3 regions of the Microbacterium petrolearium genome follow, and region 2 is predicted to be linked to each of the others. Evidence: predicted binding sites of a transcription regulator. Region 2 holds the regulator's gene; each other region holds the start of a gene.
What was found. The regulator LexA, encoded in region 2, represses DNA repair genes until DNA is damaged. The targets are predictions, from matches to a motif close to TCGAACANNTGTTCGA.

Region 1: ruvA (Holliday junction branch migration protein RuvA) is a predicted target of LexA. The motif match lies at 1,761-1,776, and genes of this name have one in related genera.
Region 3: ACYVJ0_RS00205 (HNH endonuclease signature motif containing protein) is a predicted target of LexA. The motif match lies at 2,951-2,966, and genes of this name have one in related genera.

The regions. Positions count from the first base shown of each region.
Region 1 covers NZ_BAAGRQ010000001.1:240,545-246,244, forward strand. The annotation lists gene ACYVJ0_RS01165 (bifunctional folylpolyglutamate synthase/dihydrofolate synthase) at 1-89, shown strand, start outside; gene ACYVJ0_RS01170 (DUF4233 domain-containing protein) at 86-466, shown strand; gene ndk (nucleoside-diphosphate kinase) at 508-921, shown strand; gene ruvC (crossover junction endodeoxyribonuclease RuvC) at 1,107-1,661, shown strand; gene ruvA (Holliday junction branch migration protein RuvA) at 1,798-2,415, shown strand; gene ruvB (Holliday junction branch migration DNA helicase RuvB) at 2,408-3,448, shown strand; gene ACYVJ0_RS01195 (preprotein translocase subunit YajC) at 3,546-3,956, shown strand; gene secD (protein translocase subunit SecD) at 3,978-5,693, shown strand; gene secF (protein translocase subunit SecF) at 5,693-5,700, shown strand, end outside.
Region 2 covers NZ_BAAGRQ010000008.1:106,864-112,563, forward strand. The annotation lists gene hflX (GTPase HflX) at 1-1,444, shown strand, start outside; gene ACYVJ0_RS08480 (alpha/beta hydrolase family protein) at 1,538-3,526, opposite strand; gene lexA (transcriptional repressor LexA) at 3,581-4,276, opposite strand; gene ACYVJ0_RS08490 (LysM peptidoglycan-binding domain-containing protein) at 4,516-4,878, shown strand; gene ACYVJ0_RS08495 (histidinol-phosphate transaminase) at 4,969-5,700, shown strand, end outside.
Region 3 covers NZ_BAAGRQ010000001.1:43,957-49,656, reverse strand. The annotation lists gene ACYVJ0_RS00215 (ABC transporter ATP-binding protein) at 1-655, opposite strand, end outside; gene ACYVJ0_RS00210 (putative glycolipid-binding domain-containing protein) at 793-1,317, opposite strand; gene ACYVJ0_RS00205 (HNH endonuclease signature motif containing protein) at 1,374-2,918, opposite strand; gene rpsA (30S ribosomal protein S1) at 3,141-4,604, opposite strand; gene ACYVJ0_RS00195 (ATP-binding protein) at 4,903-5,700, opposite strand, start outside.

The DNA.
Region 1 (5,700 bases), on a different contig from region 2:
GCGTCGTGGTCGCCGGATCCGTCGTGCTCGCGGGCGAGGCGCTCGTGCTGGCCGAGGGCGAGGACTGGAAGTCGGGGTGGAGCGCATGAGCCGCCCGCTCCGCTACCGCCCGCTGCCCGAGAAGCTGGGCCAGGTCGTGCTCGTGTTCGAGGCGATCGTCGTCTTCCTCGGCGGCCTCACCGTGCACGGGCTCCAGGCGATGCCGGACGGCATGCCCTCCTGGTGGGGGATCGTCGCCGGATCGGTGGTCGCGGTCCTCATGTTCGCCGTCTCCGGTCTGCTGCGCTGGGACTGGGGATTCGCCCTCGGCTGGGCGCTGCAGGCGGTCGTCGCCCTCGGCGCGCTGCTCGTGCCGGCGATCCTGCTCATCGCGCTGATCTTCGGCGGGATGTGGGCGTATGCGACGATCGGTGGGGCGCGCATCGAGCGCCGCGTGAGCGCGCAGCGCGCCGGAGCCGACGGCTGACGTCGCCGGCTCGAGATCCGCAACACACGAAGGGACCATCCATGGCCACCGAAGAGACCCTCGTCCTCGTCAAGCCCGACGGCGTCGCGCGCGGCCTGACGGGCGCGATCCTGGCTCGCATCGAGGCGAAGGGCTACTCCCTCGTCGACATCCGGCTGGTCGAGCCCAGCCGCGAGCTCCTCGCGAAGCACTACGCCGAGCACGAGGGCAAGCCGTTCTACGAGCCGCTCCTGGAGTTCATGATGTCGGGGCCCGTCGTCGCGATCCGGGTCGCCGGCAACCGCGTCATCGAGGGCTTCCGCTCGCTCGCCGGCACGACGGATCCCACCACCGCCGCACCCGGCACGATCCGCGGCGACTACGGCCGCGACTGGGGCGTGGCCGTGCAGCAGAACCTCGTGCACGGCTCGGACTCGCCCGAGTCGGCCGCGCGCGAGCTCGAGATCTGGTTTTGACGCGGCGCGGATCAATGCCGCGCAGCGGCGTTGATGCGTGACGGGTCAACACTGAGCGGAGGGCGCGAAGCGACCGGAGTCGAAGTGCGAGCATCGTGCGCCACTGCGTCAGCGCCCCCTTCCGCGCGCCTCACCGGCCCGCGGGAGGGGGCGCTTAGCGTGGCGGGGTGAGCACGCGGCGCATCATGGGCATCGATCCGGGGCTGACGCGCTGCGGCGTCGGGATCGTCGACGTCGCGCGCGACCGCTCGGCCACGCTCGTGCACGTCGGCGTGATCCGCTCGGCGCCGGACGCACCGGTGGCGGAGCGGCTTGCCGCGATCGCGCGCGGCATCCGCGAGGCCCTCGCCGCGCACCGACCCGAGGTGCTCGCGGTCGAGCGCGTGTTCGCGCAGCACAACCTGCAGACCGTCATGGGCACGGCGCAGGCCTCGGGCGTGGCGCTCATGCTCGCGGCGGAGCACGGCATCCCCGCCGCGACGCACACGCCGAGCGAGGTCAAGGCCGCCATCACGGGCTACGGGTCGGCGGACAAGGCGCAGGTGCAGCACATGGTGGCGCGCGTGCTGCGGCTCGACGAGCTGCCCAAACCGGCCGACGCGGCCGATGCCCTCGCGCTCGCGCTCTGCCACGCGTGGCGGGGCGCCCCCGCGGCCGCACCCGAGGGCGCGCTCACCCCGGCGCAGCGCGCGTGGGCCGAGGCCGAGAAGCGCTCCCGCCGCGCCCCGGCGCGCCGCTGAATCGGCGAGACAGCATCGGGAGCCGAGACAGCGGCGTAACGACGCGGTCTCGGCGCGCAGTTGCTGTCTCGCGGCAGGGGGACGGGGAATCCGCGTGGCTCGAACGGATGTGCGAACGGATGCGTAGGGTGGAGGCATGATCTCGTTCCTGCGCGGCGACGTCCTGCACGCCGGCCTCGACTCGGTGGTGCTCGACGTCGGCGGGGTCGGCTTCTCCGTGGCCGTGGTGCCCGAGGTCGCCCGCGGCGCGCGGCCGGGGGAGGAGCTGGCGCTGCACACCCACCTGATCGTGCGCGAGGACGCGCTGTCGCTCTTCGGCTTCGCCACCCGTGCCGAGCTCGACGTGTTCGGCACGCTGCTCGGCGTGAGCGGCGTCGGACCGAAGTCGGCGCTCGGCGTGCTGGGGGCCATGAGCATCGACCGGATCGCGGAGGCCGTGCAGGCCGAAGACGACCGACCGTTCCGGAAGGTGTCGGGCATCGGGCCCAAGACGGCCAAGCTGATCGCCGTGCAGCTGCAGGGCAAGCTCGCGCCGCCGTCGGCCCCCGCCGCCGCCCCGCAGGGCGTGGCCGGAGACGTCCTGGCCCAGGTGACGCAGGCCCTCGCGGGACTCGGCTGGCCCGAGCGCGTGGCCGGCGAGGCCGTCGCGGCCGCCGCCGAGGGGGCCTCGGAGGCCGACCGCGCCTCCGTCCAGGCCCTGCTGCGCCTCACACTCGCGGCACTCGGGCCGGCGAACGGCGGTGCCCGTGTCTGAGCGCGACGCCGCCTCGCCCCAGCCGCAGGACGAGACCGAGCTGGCGATCGAGGGCGCGCTGCGGCCGGCCAGCCTGGCGGACTTCGTCGGCCAGCACAAGGTGCGCGGCCAGCTGCAGCTGCTGCTCGACGCGGCGCGGATCCAGGATCGCCCCGCCGACCACATCCTGCTCGCGGGCCCTCCGGGCCTCGGCAAGACGACGCTCGCGATGATCGTCGCGCACGAGAGCGCCCGCCCGCTGCGCATGTCGAGCGGCCCGGCGATCCAGCACGCGGGCGATCTGGCCGCGCTCCTGTCAAGCCTCACGCCCGGCGAGGTGCTCTTCATCGACGAGATCCACCGCATGGCGCGCTCCGCCGAGGAGATGCTCTATCTGGCCATGGAGGACTTCCGGATCGACATCATGGTGGGCAAGGGCGCTGGCGCGACGAGCATCCCGCTCGACCTCGCGCCGTTCACGCTCGTGGGCGCCACGACGCGCTCGGGCCTGCTTCCCAACCCGCTGCGGGATCGCTTCGGCTTCACGGCGCACCTGGAGTTCTACGAGCCCGAGGAGCTGGAGCGCGTCGTCGAGCGCTCGGCGGCCATGCTCGGGGTACGGCTCGGCCCGGAACAGCGGGCCGAGATCGCCATGCGCTCGCGCGGCACGCCGCGCATCGCCAACCGCCTGCTGCGCCGCGTGCGCGACTACGCACTCGTGCACGCGCACGGCGCGGCGCCCGAGCTGAGCGACGTGCGCGCCGCCCTGGAGCTGTACGACGTCGACGCGATCGGCCTCGACCGGCTCGACCGCGCCGTGCTCGACGCGCTCGTGCGCCGCTTCCGCGGCGGACCCGTCGGGCTGAGCACGCTCGCCGTGGCCGTCGGCGAGGAGGCCGACACCGTCGAGAGCGTCGTGGAGCCGTACCTCGTGCGCATCGGCTTCATGGGCCGCACGCCGCGCGGGCGGGTCGCGACGCCGGAGGCGTACGCGCATCTGGGCGTCGCGCACCCGCTCGGGGCGTCGGGGCCCGTTCCCCTCGATGACCTATAATCGCTGAAGACTTGCGCCGGCCCGACTCGGCGTCTCTCACGCTCTCGCCGCCGACGGCGGGCGTCCACCCCCGAAAGGTCGCTGCATCCGTATGGACATGAATCTGCTCCTCCTCGTCGTCTTGGCCGTGATGGTCGTGTTCATGTTCATCAGCTCGCGCCGCAACGCCAAGAAGCGCCAGGAGCTGGAGGAGCAGCGCCGCACGCAGATGGTGCCGGGCGCGCGCGTCATGACGCGTTCGGGCCTGTTCGGCACGCTCGTCGAGTTCGACGCCGAGGACCTCACGCAGCCGGCCAAGGTGGAGATCGCCCCCGGCGTGATCGCCGAGGTGCACGCGCAGGCGGTGGATCTGGTGCCCGAGACGGTGGCCGCCGAGACCGCCGCGGACGAGGCGGAGGACGTCGCGACCGACGACGACGTCACCGAGCAGGAGACCACGGACGCCGACGGCTACACGCTCAACGGGGAGCGCATCGAGAAGCTCCGCGGCGACGACGACGCCAAGTAACCCCCGCACGGAAGCTGAGACGTGGCGACACCGACCCCTGTGCGGCGCGCGTGGCGCGCCCTGACGGGACTCCTCATCCTGACCGCCGTGCTCGCGGGCGCCAACGCGCTCGGCGTGTACGTGTTCAAGCAGTCGTCCTGGCTGCCCGAGCTCGCGCTCGACCTGCAGGGCGGCACGCAGATCGTGCTCGAGGCGCAGACCGAGGGCGCGGACCCGTCGGGCGAGCAGATGCAGCAGGCGGTGTCGATCATCCGCCAGCGCGTCGACGCGTCGGGCGTCGCCGAGGCCGAGGTCACGACCCAGGGCGCGCGCAACATCGTCGTGCAGATGCCCGGGCGCATCGACGACGAGACGCGCGACCGGATCGAGGCGAGCGCGCAGCTCGAGCTGCGCTCGGTCATCTACGCGGGCGATGCGGCCACGAGCTTCGTGGGCGAGGACGGCGAGGAGACGCCATACCCGGCGCCGGACACCGCGCTGCCCGCGACGCCCTCCATCGAGCCGACCGACGGGTCCGATCCGAACTGGGTGTCGGACTACCTGTGGTCCCGCTACCTCGCGTTCGACTGCGCCGATCCGGACGTCGACCCCGCGTCGGCGGCGGCCGGCGAGCCCGTCATCGCATGTGACGGCGCGGGCTCGAAGTACGTGCTCGGCCCGGTGGAGATCACGGGCGATTCCATCGACGACGCCGCCGCGACCGTGGACCAGACGAGCGGCCAGTGGGCCGTGCAGCTCGACCTCGACGACCACGGCACCACCGTGTTCGGTCAGGTCAGCCAGCGCCTCTACGCGCTCGGGCAGCAGAACCCGTCCGACCCGCGCAGCATGTTCGCGTTCGTCCTGGACGGCGACGTCATCTCGGCCCCGCAGATGAACGCGGTCATCATGGACGGCCGCCCGAGCATCTCGGGATCGTTCAACCAGGAGAGCGCCTCGGAGCTCGCCGATCAGCTCAAGTTCGGCGCGCTGCCGCTGAGCTTCACGGTGGTCAGCTCCGACACCATCTCGGCCACCCTCGGCGAGCAGCAGCTGCAGATCGGCCTCCTCGCCGGCCTCATCGGCCTCGCGCTCGTGGCGCTCTACTCGCTGCTGTCGTACCGCGCGCTCGGCTCGGTCATCATCGCGTCGCTCGTGGTGATGGGCGTGCTCACGTACATCCTGCTCTGCCTGCTCTCGTGGCGTCTCGGCTACCGCCTGTCGCTCGCGGGCGTCGCGGGCCTCATCGTGACGATCGGCTTCACGGCCGACTCGTTCATCGTGTACTTCGAGCGCATCCGCGACGAGCTACGCGACGGAAAGTCGATCACGTCGGCCGTCGAGGACGGATGGGATCGCGCCAAGCGCACGATCTACATCTCGAAGTCGATCAACGTGCTCGCGGCGGTCGTGCTGTACATCCTCGCCGACGCGACGGTGAAGGGCTTCGCCTTCACCCTCGGCGTCACGACCGCGCTCGACGTGCTCATCTTCGTGATCTTCACGCACCCGGTCATGCAGCTCATCGCCCGCACGCGCTTCTTCGGCGGCGGGCACCGCCTCTCGGGCCTCGACCCCGCCGCGCTGGGCGCGGTCTACCGCGGCCGCGCGGAGTTCAAGCGGTCGGTCGCGCCCGTGGCCAGGGCCAAGCGCTCCGTCGCCGAGGCCGAGCGCCGCCAGACCATCGCAGAGCGCAAGCGGGCCGCCGAGCTCGCGGCCGCCGAGAAACCCGGCAAGACGGGGGAGGGAGACGCCTGATGCGCTC
Region 2 (5,700 bases):
CGTCGATGCGCGCTCGGGGCTGCGCACCTTCGGCGGCGCCCAGGCGCTGCAGGACGACGCGACGGCCTACGGCACATCGGACGGCGAGCAGTGGGATCGCGAGGAGCGCGCCGCGCTGCGCCGCGTCCCGGGGCTGTCGACCGAGCTCGAGGACGTCACCGAGGTCGAGTACCGGCAGCTGCGGCTGGAGAACGTCGTGCTCGTGGGCGTCTACTCCCAGGGCTCGCTCGTCGACGCCGAGAACTCGCTGCGCGAGCTGGCGGCGCTCGCCGAGACCGCCGGCGCCGTCGTGCTCGACGGCGTGCTGCAGCGCCGCCCGCACCCCGACCCCGCGACGTACCTCGGCCGCGGCAAGGCCGAGGAGCTGAGGGACCTCGTGGCGTCCGTCGGCGCCGACACGGTCATCGCCGACACCGAGCTGGCCTCCTCGCAGCGCCGCGCGCTCGAGGACGTCGTCAAGGTGAAGGTGATCGACCGCACCGCCGTGATCCTCGACATCTTCGCGCAGCACGCGAAGACGCGCGAGGGCAAGGCGCAGGTCGAGCTCGCCCAGCTCGAGTACCTGCTGCCGCGCCTGCGCGGCTGGGGTGAGTCGATGAGCCGCCAGGCCGGTGGCCAGGTCGGCGCGGGCGGAGCGGGCATGGGCTCGCGCGGACCGGGTGAGACGAAGATCGAGCTGGATCGGCGTCGCATCCGCACGCGCATGGCGCAGCTGCGCCGCCAGATCCGCGACTTCGCGCCTGCGCGCGATGCCAAGCGCTCCGAGCGCAAGCGCAATACGATCCCGTCGGTGGCGATCGCGGGGTACACGAACGCCGGCAAGTCGAGCCTGCTGAACCGCCTCACGAGCGCCGGCGTGCTCGTCGAGAACGCGCTGTTCGCCACGCTCGATGCGACCGTGCGCCGCACGGAGACGAGCGACGGGCGCGTGTACACGCTCGCCGACACCGTGGGCTTCGTCCGCAACCTGCCGCACCAGCTCGTCGAGGCGTTCCGCTCGACCCTCGAGGAGGTCGCCGACGCCGACGTGCTGCTGCACGTCGTCGACGCGCACCACCCCGATCCCGCCGGGCAGATCGCCACGGTGCGCGACGTGATGGGCGAGGTGGGGGCGCGCGAGGTGCCCGAGATCGTCGTCTTCAACAAGGCCGACCTCGTCGACGACGACACCCGCCTCGTGCTGCACGGTCTCGAGCCGCGCGCGGTGTTCGTCTCGTCCCGCACGGGCGAGGGCATCGACGAGCTGCGCCGCGTCGTCGAGGACGCGCTGCCGCTGCCCGAGGTCGAGCTGCGCGCCGTCGTGCCGTACAGCCGCGGCGAGCTCGTCTCGGCCATCCACGAGACCGGCCAGCTCCTCGAGCGCCGCCACGAGACCGAGGGCACGTTCGTCCACGCGCGCGTCAACGCCCGCCTCGCGGCGGAGCTGGAGCCCTACACGCTCTGACCCCACACCCCCGCCGAACCCGCGCTCGTCCACCGAGCCCGCGCTCGATGCGGCGCGGGCTCGCCGATCGAGGGCGGGTTCGGCGGGGTGTCGTCAGTCCAGCTCGAGCGGCGGGGTGTCCGGGGTGGTGAAGCCGAGCACCTCGCCGAGGAACGCCAGCTCCGCCTCGAACGCGCGCTGCAGCGTGTCGGCGCGGCGGAAGCCGTGCGACTCGCCTTCGAACAGCAGGTACGCGTGCGGCACGCCGTTGGCCGCGAGCGCGTCGCGCAGCGCCTCCGACTGGCTCGGCGGCACGACGGGATCGTCCGCGCCCTGCAGGATCAGCAGGGGCGTGCGCAGCGTCTCGGGGCGCGACAGCGGCGACCGCGAGACGTACACCTCCTCGGCCTCGGGCAGGGGGCCGACGAGCCCGTCGAGGTAGCGCGCCTCGAAGTCGTGCGTGTCGGCCACGAGGCGGCGCAGATCCGCCACGCCGTAGCGGCTGATGCCCGCGGCGAAGGCGTCGGTGTCGGCGACCGCGCACAGCACCGTCCAGCCGCCCGCCGATCCGCCCTTGATCGCGATCCGGTCCGCGTCCGCGAGCCCCGCCTCCGCGAGCCCGCGCGCCGCGGCCGCCGTGTCCTGTACGTCGACGACGCCCCAGCCGCCGCGCAGCCGCTCGCGATAGCCCCTGCCGTAGCCCGTGGACCCGCCGTAGTTCACGTCGAGCACGCCGATGCCGCGGCTCGTGAAGTACGCCATGACGATCGAGAGCGTGCCCGAGACGTGGGTGGTGGGACCGCCGTGCACCAGCACGAGGTAGGGCGGCAGCTCGCCCTCGGGTGCGTCGAACTCGGGGCTCGTCGGCGGGTAGTCGAACGCGTGCACGGGACCGTTCGGACCGGGGCAGGTGATGGCGCGCGAGACCGGCAGCCAGGCGGGGTCGAGGTCGCCGACGGGCACGCCGCCCCGCACCGGCTCGATCGTGTGCGCGTCGACGTCGAGCAGCCACAGGCCGCCCGGCACGCGCGCGCCGGCGCCGGTCAGCAGCACGCGCTGGCCCCGCACGTCGCGCACGAGCACGCCGCCCGTGAGGGGCGTGTCGAGGGCGTCCTCGGCGCCGCACGTGGGATCGATCACGACGAGCTGATCCGATCCGTTCGTCTGCACCGCGAGGATCCGGCCGTCGGCCATGGTCGCGTACCAGCGCGCGCCGAGGTTCCACAGCGGCCCGCCCGTGTCGGCGTCGACCGTCATGATCGGCTCGGGCCCGACCGCCGACAGGCCGTCGAAGCGCGCCCAGTGCAGGTTCCAGCGCGCATCCTGCCCCGGGTGCGGGATGTCGGCGAGGAACATCAGCTCGTCGTCGCCCGTCCACTCGGGCTGCAGCGCCGAGACGGTGCCCGCCGCGGTGCGCCCGCCGGCGATCACCACGTGCTCGGTCACGCGGCCGCGCTCGTCGAGGCGGCCGACGCGCAGCTCGGCGGCGTCCCACGGCATGTCGGGATGGTCCCACGCGATCCACGCGATCCGATCGCCGCGCGGGGCCGGATAGGCGAGGAAGTCGCTGCCCGCCACGACGCTCGCGACGGCGGCCGCGTCGTGCGCGGCCGACCCGTCGAGGGGGATGCGCACGATGTCGCGCGCGGGCACCGGGGCGCCGGTGTGCGTCTCGCGCACGGCCCACAGCGCGCCCTCGGCGAGGGTGAGGTCGCCGAAGCACATGCCGCCGTCCGCCGGGGTGAGCGGCTCGGGATCCGTGCCCGGCGCGAACCTGTAGACGCGCTGGTCGGCGTGCTCGACGAAGTAGGCGACGCCGTCGTCGCCGGCGGTCCACGCACCGCCGCCGTACTCGTGCACGCGGGAGCGCACGCTCCAGGGGGCGGGCAGCAGCACCTCGGGCTCGCGGCCGGCCTCGCCGCGCATCAGGGCCGTGCGGCCGCGCTCGGCCGGCAGGCCCTCGCTCCACCAGACCTCGTCGCCCACGAAGCGCGCGCCGTCCAGGCGCAGCGATCCGCCGGCCACGTCGGCCGCGGTGATCGGCGATCGCCACGTGCCGTAGGGCGCGATCGTGCGGGCGGGGGCGGTCGCTTCGGAGGCCATGCCACCCACCGTAGGCGAGACGGCGGCGGGCCGCAGGGCGCCCGCCGGTGCGGATCAGACGGCGCGCAGCACGGCGACGACCTTGCCCAGCACGGTCGCCTCGTCGCCGAGGATCGGCTCGAACGCCGAGTTGCGCGGCAGCAGCCACGTGTGGCCGTCGCGCTGGCGGAAGGCCTTCACGGTGGCTTCGCCGTCGAGCATCGCCGCGACGATGTCGCCGTTCTCGGCGTTGTTCTGCGCGCGCACGACCACCCAGTCGCCGTGGCAGATCGCGGCGTCGATCATCGAGTCGCCGTTGACCTTGAGCATGAACAGCTCGCCCTTGCCCACGAGCTGGCGGGGCAGGGGGAAGATCTCCTCGACCTGCTGCTCCGCCGTGATCGGCACGCCCGCGGCGATGTTCCCGACGAGCGGCACCATCGCCGCGTCGCCGACGGCGGGCGCCGTGTCGGCCGGGTTCTCGCCCGACAGACCGGGCAGGTCGATGAGCACCTCCATGGCGCGCGTCTTGCCGGGGTCGCGGCGCAGGTAGCCGCTGAGCTCGAGCTGGCCGAGCTGGTGCGTCACGCTCGAGAGCGACTTCAGCCCGACGGCGTCGCCGATCTCGCGCATGCTCGGCGGGTAGCCGTGGCGCTGGATCGAGCGCTGGATGACCTCGAGGATGGCCATCTGCTTCTCGCTGAGGTTCCGGCGACGCCGCGTGCGGGGCTTGTCGTCGGTGCCGGCGATGTCGGCCGCGGCGTCGCTCATCTGTGCTCCTCGTTCGGATGTCGGAGGTCCGTGATTACGTGACCCTCGACCTCGAAGGTAGCCGATTCGTCGGGGTCTTCGGGAGATTTGTTCGAGCGTGTCCCGGCGGATCCGATGTCGGATGTCGGAGATAGCGTTGACATGTTCGAACCGTCGAACGTATATTCGGTACAGAGCTTCGCATCCGGCCTCCCGGCCGAGCGTCGGATGCGAAGCCGCCCAGACAGAAGGAGCACGACATGAGCACCGCCATCCTCACGGCAGCGGCAGCCCCCTCCGCGCCCCGCACCCGGCTGCGCCTCACGGTGCGCGGCCGCCGCGTGCTGGCGGCGCTGGCGGCCGCCCCGGTCGTCGCGGGTCTCGCGGCGGCCGTGCTCGGCGGCGGCGCGGCCCTGGCATCGGGCGAGGCGGGCGCCGACGCCTCGGCGTTCCACCTCGTCACGGTCACCGCGGGCGATTCGCTGTGGAGCATCGCGCAGGACGTGGCGCCCGGTCACGACCCGCGCGACGTGGTGTACGAGCTGAAGCGGCTCAACAACCTCGCCGGCGGGCTCGTGAGCCCCGGCCAGCAGATCGCGGTTCCCGCGGGCTACGCCGACTGAGCGGGGGCCGGGGCGGCATCGTCGTCCTCGCGATGACGGGCACGGCGATCGTCCGGCATCGAGGGGCCGCTCGGATCTAACATGGAGGGCGTGACCTCCGACCCGGCGAATACCTCGATCGCTCCCGCGATCACCCTCGACGACCTGCCGCTCCGCGCCGACCTGCGCGGGCAGACGCCCTACGGGGCGCCGCAGATGGCGGTTCCGGTCGCGCTGAACGTCAACGAGAACACGCATCCGGTGCCCGACGATGTCGCCGACGACATCGCCGACGCCGTCTCGCGCGCCCTGCGCGACGTGAACCGCTACCCCGACCGCGAGTTCACCCAGCTGCGCGAGGGATTCGCCGACTACCTCGGCCACGGACTCGTGCCCGAGCAGCTCTGGGCGGCCAACGGCTCGAACGAGGTGCTCCAGCAGGCGCTGCAGGCCTTCGGCGGGCCGGGGCGCTCGGCCTTCGGCTTCGCACCCACCTACTCGATGTATGGGCTGCTGGCCCGCGGCGTCGGCTCCGACTGGGTGACGGGCGAGCGCGGCCCGCGCTTCGAGATCGATCCCGAGGACGCGGCCCGTCAGGTCGCCGACGCGCGGCCCGACGTCGTCTTCCTCTGCGCGCCCAACAACCCCACGGGCACGCCGCTGTCGCTCGACGTCGTCGAGGCGGTCTACGACGCCACCGACGGGATCGTCATCGTCGACGAGGCGTACCGCGAGTTCGCGCCGCGCGAGGAGCCGTCGGCCCTGAGCCTGCTGGAGGGGCGCCCGCGCCTGGCCGTCTCGCGCACCATGAGCAAGGCGTTCGCCTTCGCCGGCGCGCGCGTC
Region 3 (5,700 bases), on a different contig from region 2:
AGAGCGCCTCCTCGACGTCGTGCGTGACGAGGAGGATGGTCGTGGGCTGGGCGGCGTGGATGTCGAGCAGCAGGTCGTGCATGCGCAGGCGCGTGAGGGCGTCGAGGGCGCCGAAGGGCTCGTCGAGCAGCAGCACGCCCGGATTGCGCGCGAGGGCGCGGGCGAGCGAGGCGCGTTGCGCCATGCCGCCGGAGACCTCGCTGGGCCGCTGGTCCGCGGCGTGCTCAAGGCCGACGAGGCGCAGCAGCTCGGCGACCCGCTTCGCTCCCGCCCCGCCGCGGCCGCGGCCGCGCGGCAGCCCGAGCGCGACGTTCTGCGCGATGGTGCGCCAGGGCAGCAGCCGGGACTCCTGGAAGGCGACGGCGGTGCGCTCGTCGGTGGCGCTCACCTCGGCGCCGTCGATGGCGATCCGCCCGCCCGTGGGCCGATCCAGCCCGCCGACCAGGCGCAGCAGCGTGGACTTGCCGCAGCCGGAGGGCCCGACGACGGCGACGATCTCGCCGGCGCGGACGTCGAGGTCGATCCCGTCGAGCACCGCCCGGGTGCCGGCCTTCGTCGCGAAGGCTCGCGAGACCCCGTCGAGCCGCACGGCGCCGGCCGCGCGGCTCGGCGCGCGCGTCTCGGTGGCGCGCGGGGCGTCGACGGTGGCGGTCATGGGTCCATGCTGGCGGCGTGGTCATGCGGGCGGCGAATCCGCCGTAATGCTCAGAAACAAAGCGGATCGCGGCGGGTGGCGTGGCGATGTGCGCAGGTTGCGCTCCCGGTCCGCGAGCTTCGCTCAGGCGGCTTGCGTCAGTCTGGCGCGCGCTCGAAGAGCCCGGGGTAGGTGACGACGAAGCCGTCGTCGTCGACCGTGAGGGTGCGGCGGAAGTCGGAGTCGCGCGATTCGTAGAGGTACTCGTGCCGCGACAGCCGCGTGTACCGCTGCGGATCGGGCAACACCGTCAGCTCGGGGACCGACACGTACGCCGTGACGATGTCGGCGCTCTGCCCTTCGGCGAGGCGGAGGCGGCGGATCGGGAGGGTGTTGCTGACGGGGCTCGCGGAGATGTCGGGTTCGTGCGCGTCCGCGAGGTCGGGGCGTGCTTCCCCGTCGACGGTCCATTCGTCGTCCACGCGTTCCAGCCGGCACGACCGCTCGCCGACGGCGAGCACCAGGGCGCGGAACCGCCAGTGCGGATCGGCCGCGATCGCGTACGAGAGCTCGCCGTGCTCGCCCGAGACGGTGCCCGTGATACGCACGCCCCGCCCTGAGATCTCGACGTGGCACGTCTCGGTGCTCGGCGATTCGATGCCCTTCCATCGGATGCTCCGCATGCCCCCATGGTCCCCGCCCCGCCGCGTCTCCGCCACGGGGTTGCGCCCGCAGTGGTTCAGAACGGGGCGGGATCGGGCGCGTGGACGGGGGCCGCGGAGCCGCCGCCCGAGGGGGTGGAGCCGTGGCCAGGGGGTGCGGTTTCGCCGCCGGGGTGCGCGGAACCGTCACCGGGCAGGGTGGTCTCGGTGAACCGCACGCCGGATGTGGGTCGGCCGGTGTAGTGGTGGCCGAGGGGGCTGGTCCATTCGAGCTCTCCCCCGCCGAGATGTCGCACCTGCCAGGGTGAGTGGTGTTTCAGCATGTGATGTCGCTTGCACAGGCTCTCGAGGTTGGTCACGTCGGTGGGGCCGCCCCTCGAGTGCGGGTGGATGTGGTCGGCGTCGCATCGTCGGGCGGCTTGTCGGCATCCGGGGAAGCGGCAGTGCTCGTCGCGGGCGCGGAGGAACCTGCGCTGCGCCGCGGTGGGCGTGTAGTGGTCGACGGTCAGCAGCGCCCCCGTGTCGGGGGCGAGGAACAGCCGCTCCCACCCGGTGGCCTCGGCCGCGAGACGGCGGGCTGTGGCCGGATCGATCGGCTCGCCGCCCGCCGTCGGGACGCCGCTGGGGCGACGACCGGTGCCGTGGGCCCCGGATGTCCCGCGCCGCCCGCGCCGCTGCTCGTGCATGGCGTCGCCCGCAGTCATGCCGGGGGCTCGGTGGGCGTGGATGCGGCCGTCGGTGAGGACGTGGGCGGGGATGGTGACGTGGACCACCCCGCGCACCTGGTCAAGCAGGTTCCGCCCGGCCCCATCCTCGACCATGTGCCCGGTCGGTGCGCCGGCGAGCAGCAGGGCACAGGCCAGGTCGGCGCGCAGCTCATCGATGCGGCGCTTGTCGGGCCCGGACGCCGCACCGACACCCTCCCCCGCCCCGGCGTCCGTATCGACAGCCCGCCCGAACGCGTCCCGCTCGGCGATCACGGTCCGCGCCATCGTGGTCAGCCGGTCGTGGATGCCCTGCACCAGCGGCACCGGTGCGGTCAGGCGCAGCTCGGCCATCCCGTCCTCCAGTGCCGTCACCCGCACACCCCGCCGCGCGCGGGCCGCCTCATGGCGTTGCGCGAGAGACTCCTCCAGGAACGCGTCGGCGATCGCCCGGCACATCGGCTTGAGCCCCGCCACCGTCGCGTCCTCCGCGACGCCGAGTGCCCGGGCCTCGTACTCCCGCCGATCCCCCGCATCCCCGATCCGTGACCCCTCCGCCACGATCACCGCGGCGTGACGCCCGGGCAGCCGGCCCTCCTCCACCTGCGTCAGCGTTGCTGGGAAGTCCCGCACCAGCAGGGCGGCGTCGACCATCCGGTTCTCGACCGTCCGCGGTCCCTCCCGCAGGACGGCGGCGACCTCCGCGGCCATCGACCGCACGGGCATGTCCCACTCCGGCGGGGCACCCGCACGCTCCACCTGCCCGACCGCGATATCCAACGCCCGGCCCAGCAGCCGCGCCTCCTCCGCCTCCAACCGTGCCCGCTCCGCCCGCACCACCTGCAGGCGCGACACGATCCGGCCCGCCTCGGCGCGCTCCGACGCCGTGGGCTCCCAGAAGACCGTGTCTCGTTCCATACCCCGATTCTCCCAGCCACCACCGACAACCATCGAAGAAATGTACGAGCTGGGGATAAGTCACGAGCGCTTTCCACAGGGCGAAAACGCGGTGGGCTTGATCGCCACATCCGCCCCGCGATCCTCACCCCACGATCCGCACACCGCGCCCCGCGATCCGCCCGGATACGCCAAAAGGCCGGACCCCCGAAGGGATCCGGCCTCTTGAACTAGAGCGGCTGCTTACGCGCCGGCGAGCTTCTCGCGCAGAGCGGCGAGGGCCTCGTCGTCGGCGAGCGTGCCGGCACCGGCCGACTCAGAGCTGAAGCTCTGGCCCGCGGCGGCGGCGCCACCGAAGTCGTCGCCCGCAGCGGCCTCGGCCTCGAGGGCCTTGGCGACGAGCGTCTTGTGCTGCTCCCAGCGAGCCTGCGCGGCGGCGTACTCGTCCTCCCACTTCTGGCGGGCCTCGTCGAAGCCCTCCAGCCACTGGTTGGTCTCGGGGTCGAAGCCCTCGGGGTACTTGTACTCGCCGTTCTCGTCGTACTCGGTGGTCATGCCGTACAGCGCCGGGTCGAACTCGGTGCCGTTGGGGTCGACCATCTCGTTCGCCTGCTTGAGCGAGAGCGAGATGCGGCGGCGGTCGAGGTCGATGTCGATGACGCGAACGAAGACCTCCTCGCCGACCGAGACGACCTGCTCAGCGAGCTCGACGTGCTTGTTCGACAGCTCCGAGATGTGCACGAGGCCCTCGATGCCGTCGGCGACGCGAACGAACGCACCGAACGGAACGAGCTTGGTGACCTTGCCCGGCGTGATCTGGCCGATCGCGTGGGTGCGGGCGAAGACCTGCCACGGGTCCTCCTGCGTCGCCTTGAGCGACAGCGAGACGCGCTCGCGGTCGAGGTCGACCTCGAGGATCTCGACGGTGACCTCCTGGCCCACCTCGACGACCTCGCTGGCGTGCTCGATGTGCTTCCACGACAGCTCCGAGACGTGCACGAGGCCGTCCACGCCGCCGAGGTCGACGAACGCACCGAAGTTGACGATCGACGAGACGACGCCCTTGCGGACCTGACCCTTGTGCAGGTTGTTCAGGAACTGCGTGCGCGTGGCCGACTGCGTCTCCTCGAGGAGGGCGCGGCGCGAGAGCACGACGTTGTTGCGGTTCTTGTCGAGCTCGAGGATCTTCGCCTCGATCTCCTGGCCGAGGTACGGCGTGAGGTCGCGGACGCGGCGCAGCTCGATGAGCGAGGCCGGCAGGAAGCCGCGCAGGCCGATGTCGACGATGAGGCCGCCCTTGACGACCTCGATGACGGTGCCGGTGACGACGCCGTCGTTCTCCTTGATCTTCTCCACGTCGCCCCAGGCGCGCTCGTACTGCGCGCGCTTCTTCGACAGGATCAGACGGCCTTCCTTGTCCTCCTTCTGGAGAACCAGGGCCTCGACGACGTCGCCGACGCTGACGACCTCGTTGGGGTCGACGTCGTGCTTGATGGAGAGCTCGCGCGAGGGGATGACGCCCTCGGTCTTGAAGCTGACGTCGAGCAGAACCTCGTCGCGGTCGATCTTGACGATCGTGCCCTCGATGATGTCGCCGTCGTTGAAGGACTTGAGAGTCTTCTCGACCGCGGCCAGGAAGTCCTCAGCAGAGCCGATGTCGTTGATCGCGACCTGCTTGGTGGCCGGGGCGGTCGTTGCGTTAGTCATGTAGTTGGTTTGCCTTATGGGGTTGGAGTCGGGCCTCGGATCGGGATCCCTCACGGACGTGCGGAACCGTGGATGAACCGAAGCGGTCTGGTTGGTTGTCGTACGTCACGCGGTGGGCCTGCCCGGCGAGCACGCCAGACCCCACGCACACGCGTGACACTTCAGGTTACCAGAGGGAACGCGGGCGGTGCGGGGGGGATTCCCGGGGTACAGATCCTTGCTTGGCAGCGCTCAAGGCTTTGTAACAGGCGCTCGCTGCAAACGAACTCGATCACATCTCGACCCGTCCAGGGGCGGGCTATGCGGCTTCCTCCGCGGACGGTAAGAGGTCGCCGTAGTGCTCGCGCAGGTATGCGAGCCCGTCGGAGACCGAAGGGTCGTGCTCGAGAGCCGACGTCACGAACTCGAGGCGCCGCTTGTTCTCGTCGATCACGTCCCGCCAGCGGCGGACATAGGCACGCACCTGCGGATGGCCTGCTTGCTTCTCCGGTTCAAACAGCAGGCCCATCTCGCGGTCGTCGCTCTTGATGCTGTTCTTCACGAGGTCATCGAAGTCCGTGACAAGCAGGATGAAGTCCCAAACGGCACGGTCGCTTGCGAACGCCGCGTTGCTGTTGACCGCGTTGATATAGTCCTCGAGCTGGTCGCGCTCCTTGCGAGAAGCCGTGATCCCCGGAGCCTTGAGTTCTACGACGAGGTGCCGGACCCGGTCGTGTTCCTGGAACTTCGCCGCGAAATGGAGGTCCGTTCGGCCGGACTTGCCATCCCACCGCTTCACGGGCTCCACTCCCGCCGAGGGCAATCCCTCGAGCCTGAGGTGCGTGCGCAGGAGCTCGGTGAGGCTGCGCTCACTACTCATCAGGTGGTACTCCTCGCCGAAGAGCCAGAGCTCTCGCTCAAGAATCTTGTGAAGGTGATCTCGTTCACCGACCTTGTCTGAGTCAACGGGATCGAACAGCAGATGCTCGAGACCCGCAAGGAACTTGTTCCGACTCGTGACAAGGTTCGTCGATCGAATCACGTTGGCGAGCGTCGACTCGGTCAGCAGCCGCGTCAGCGCCGATCGGTCTTCTTCGGAGAGGGCCGTGTACTCCGA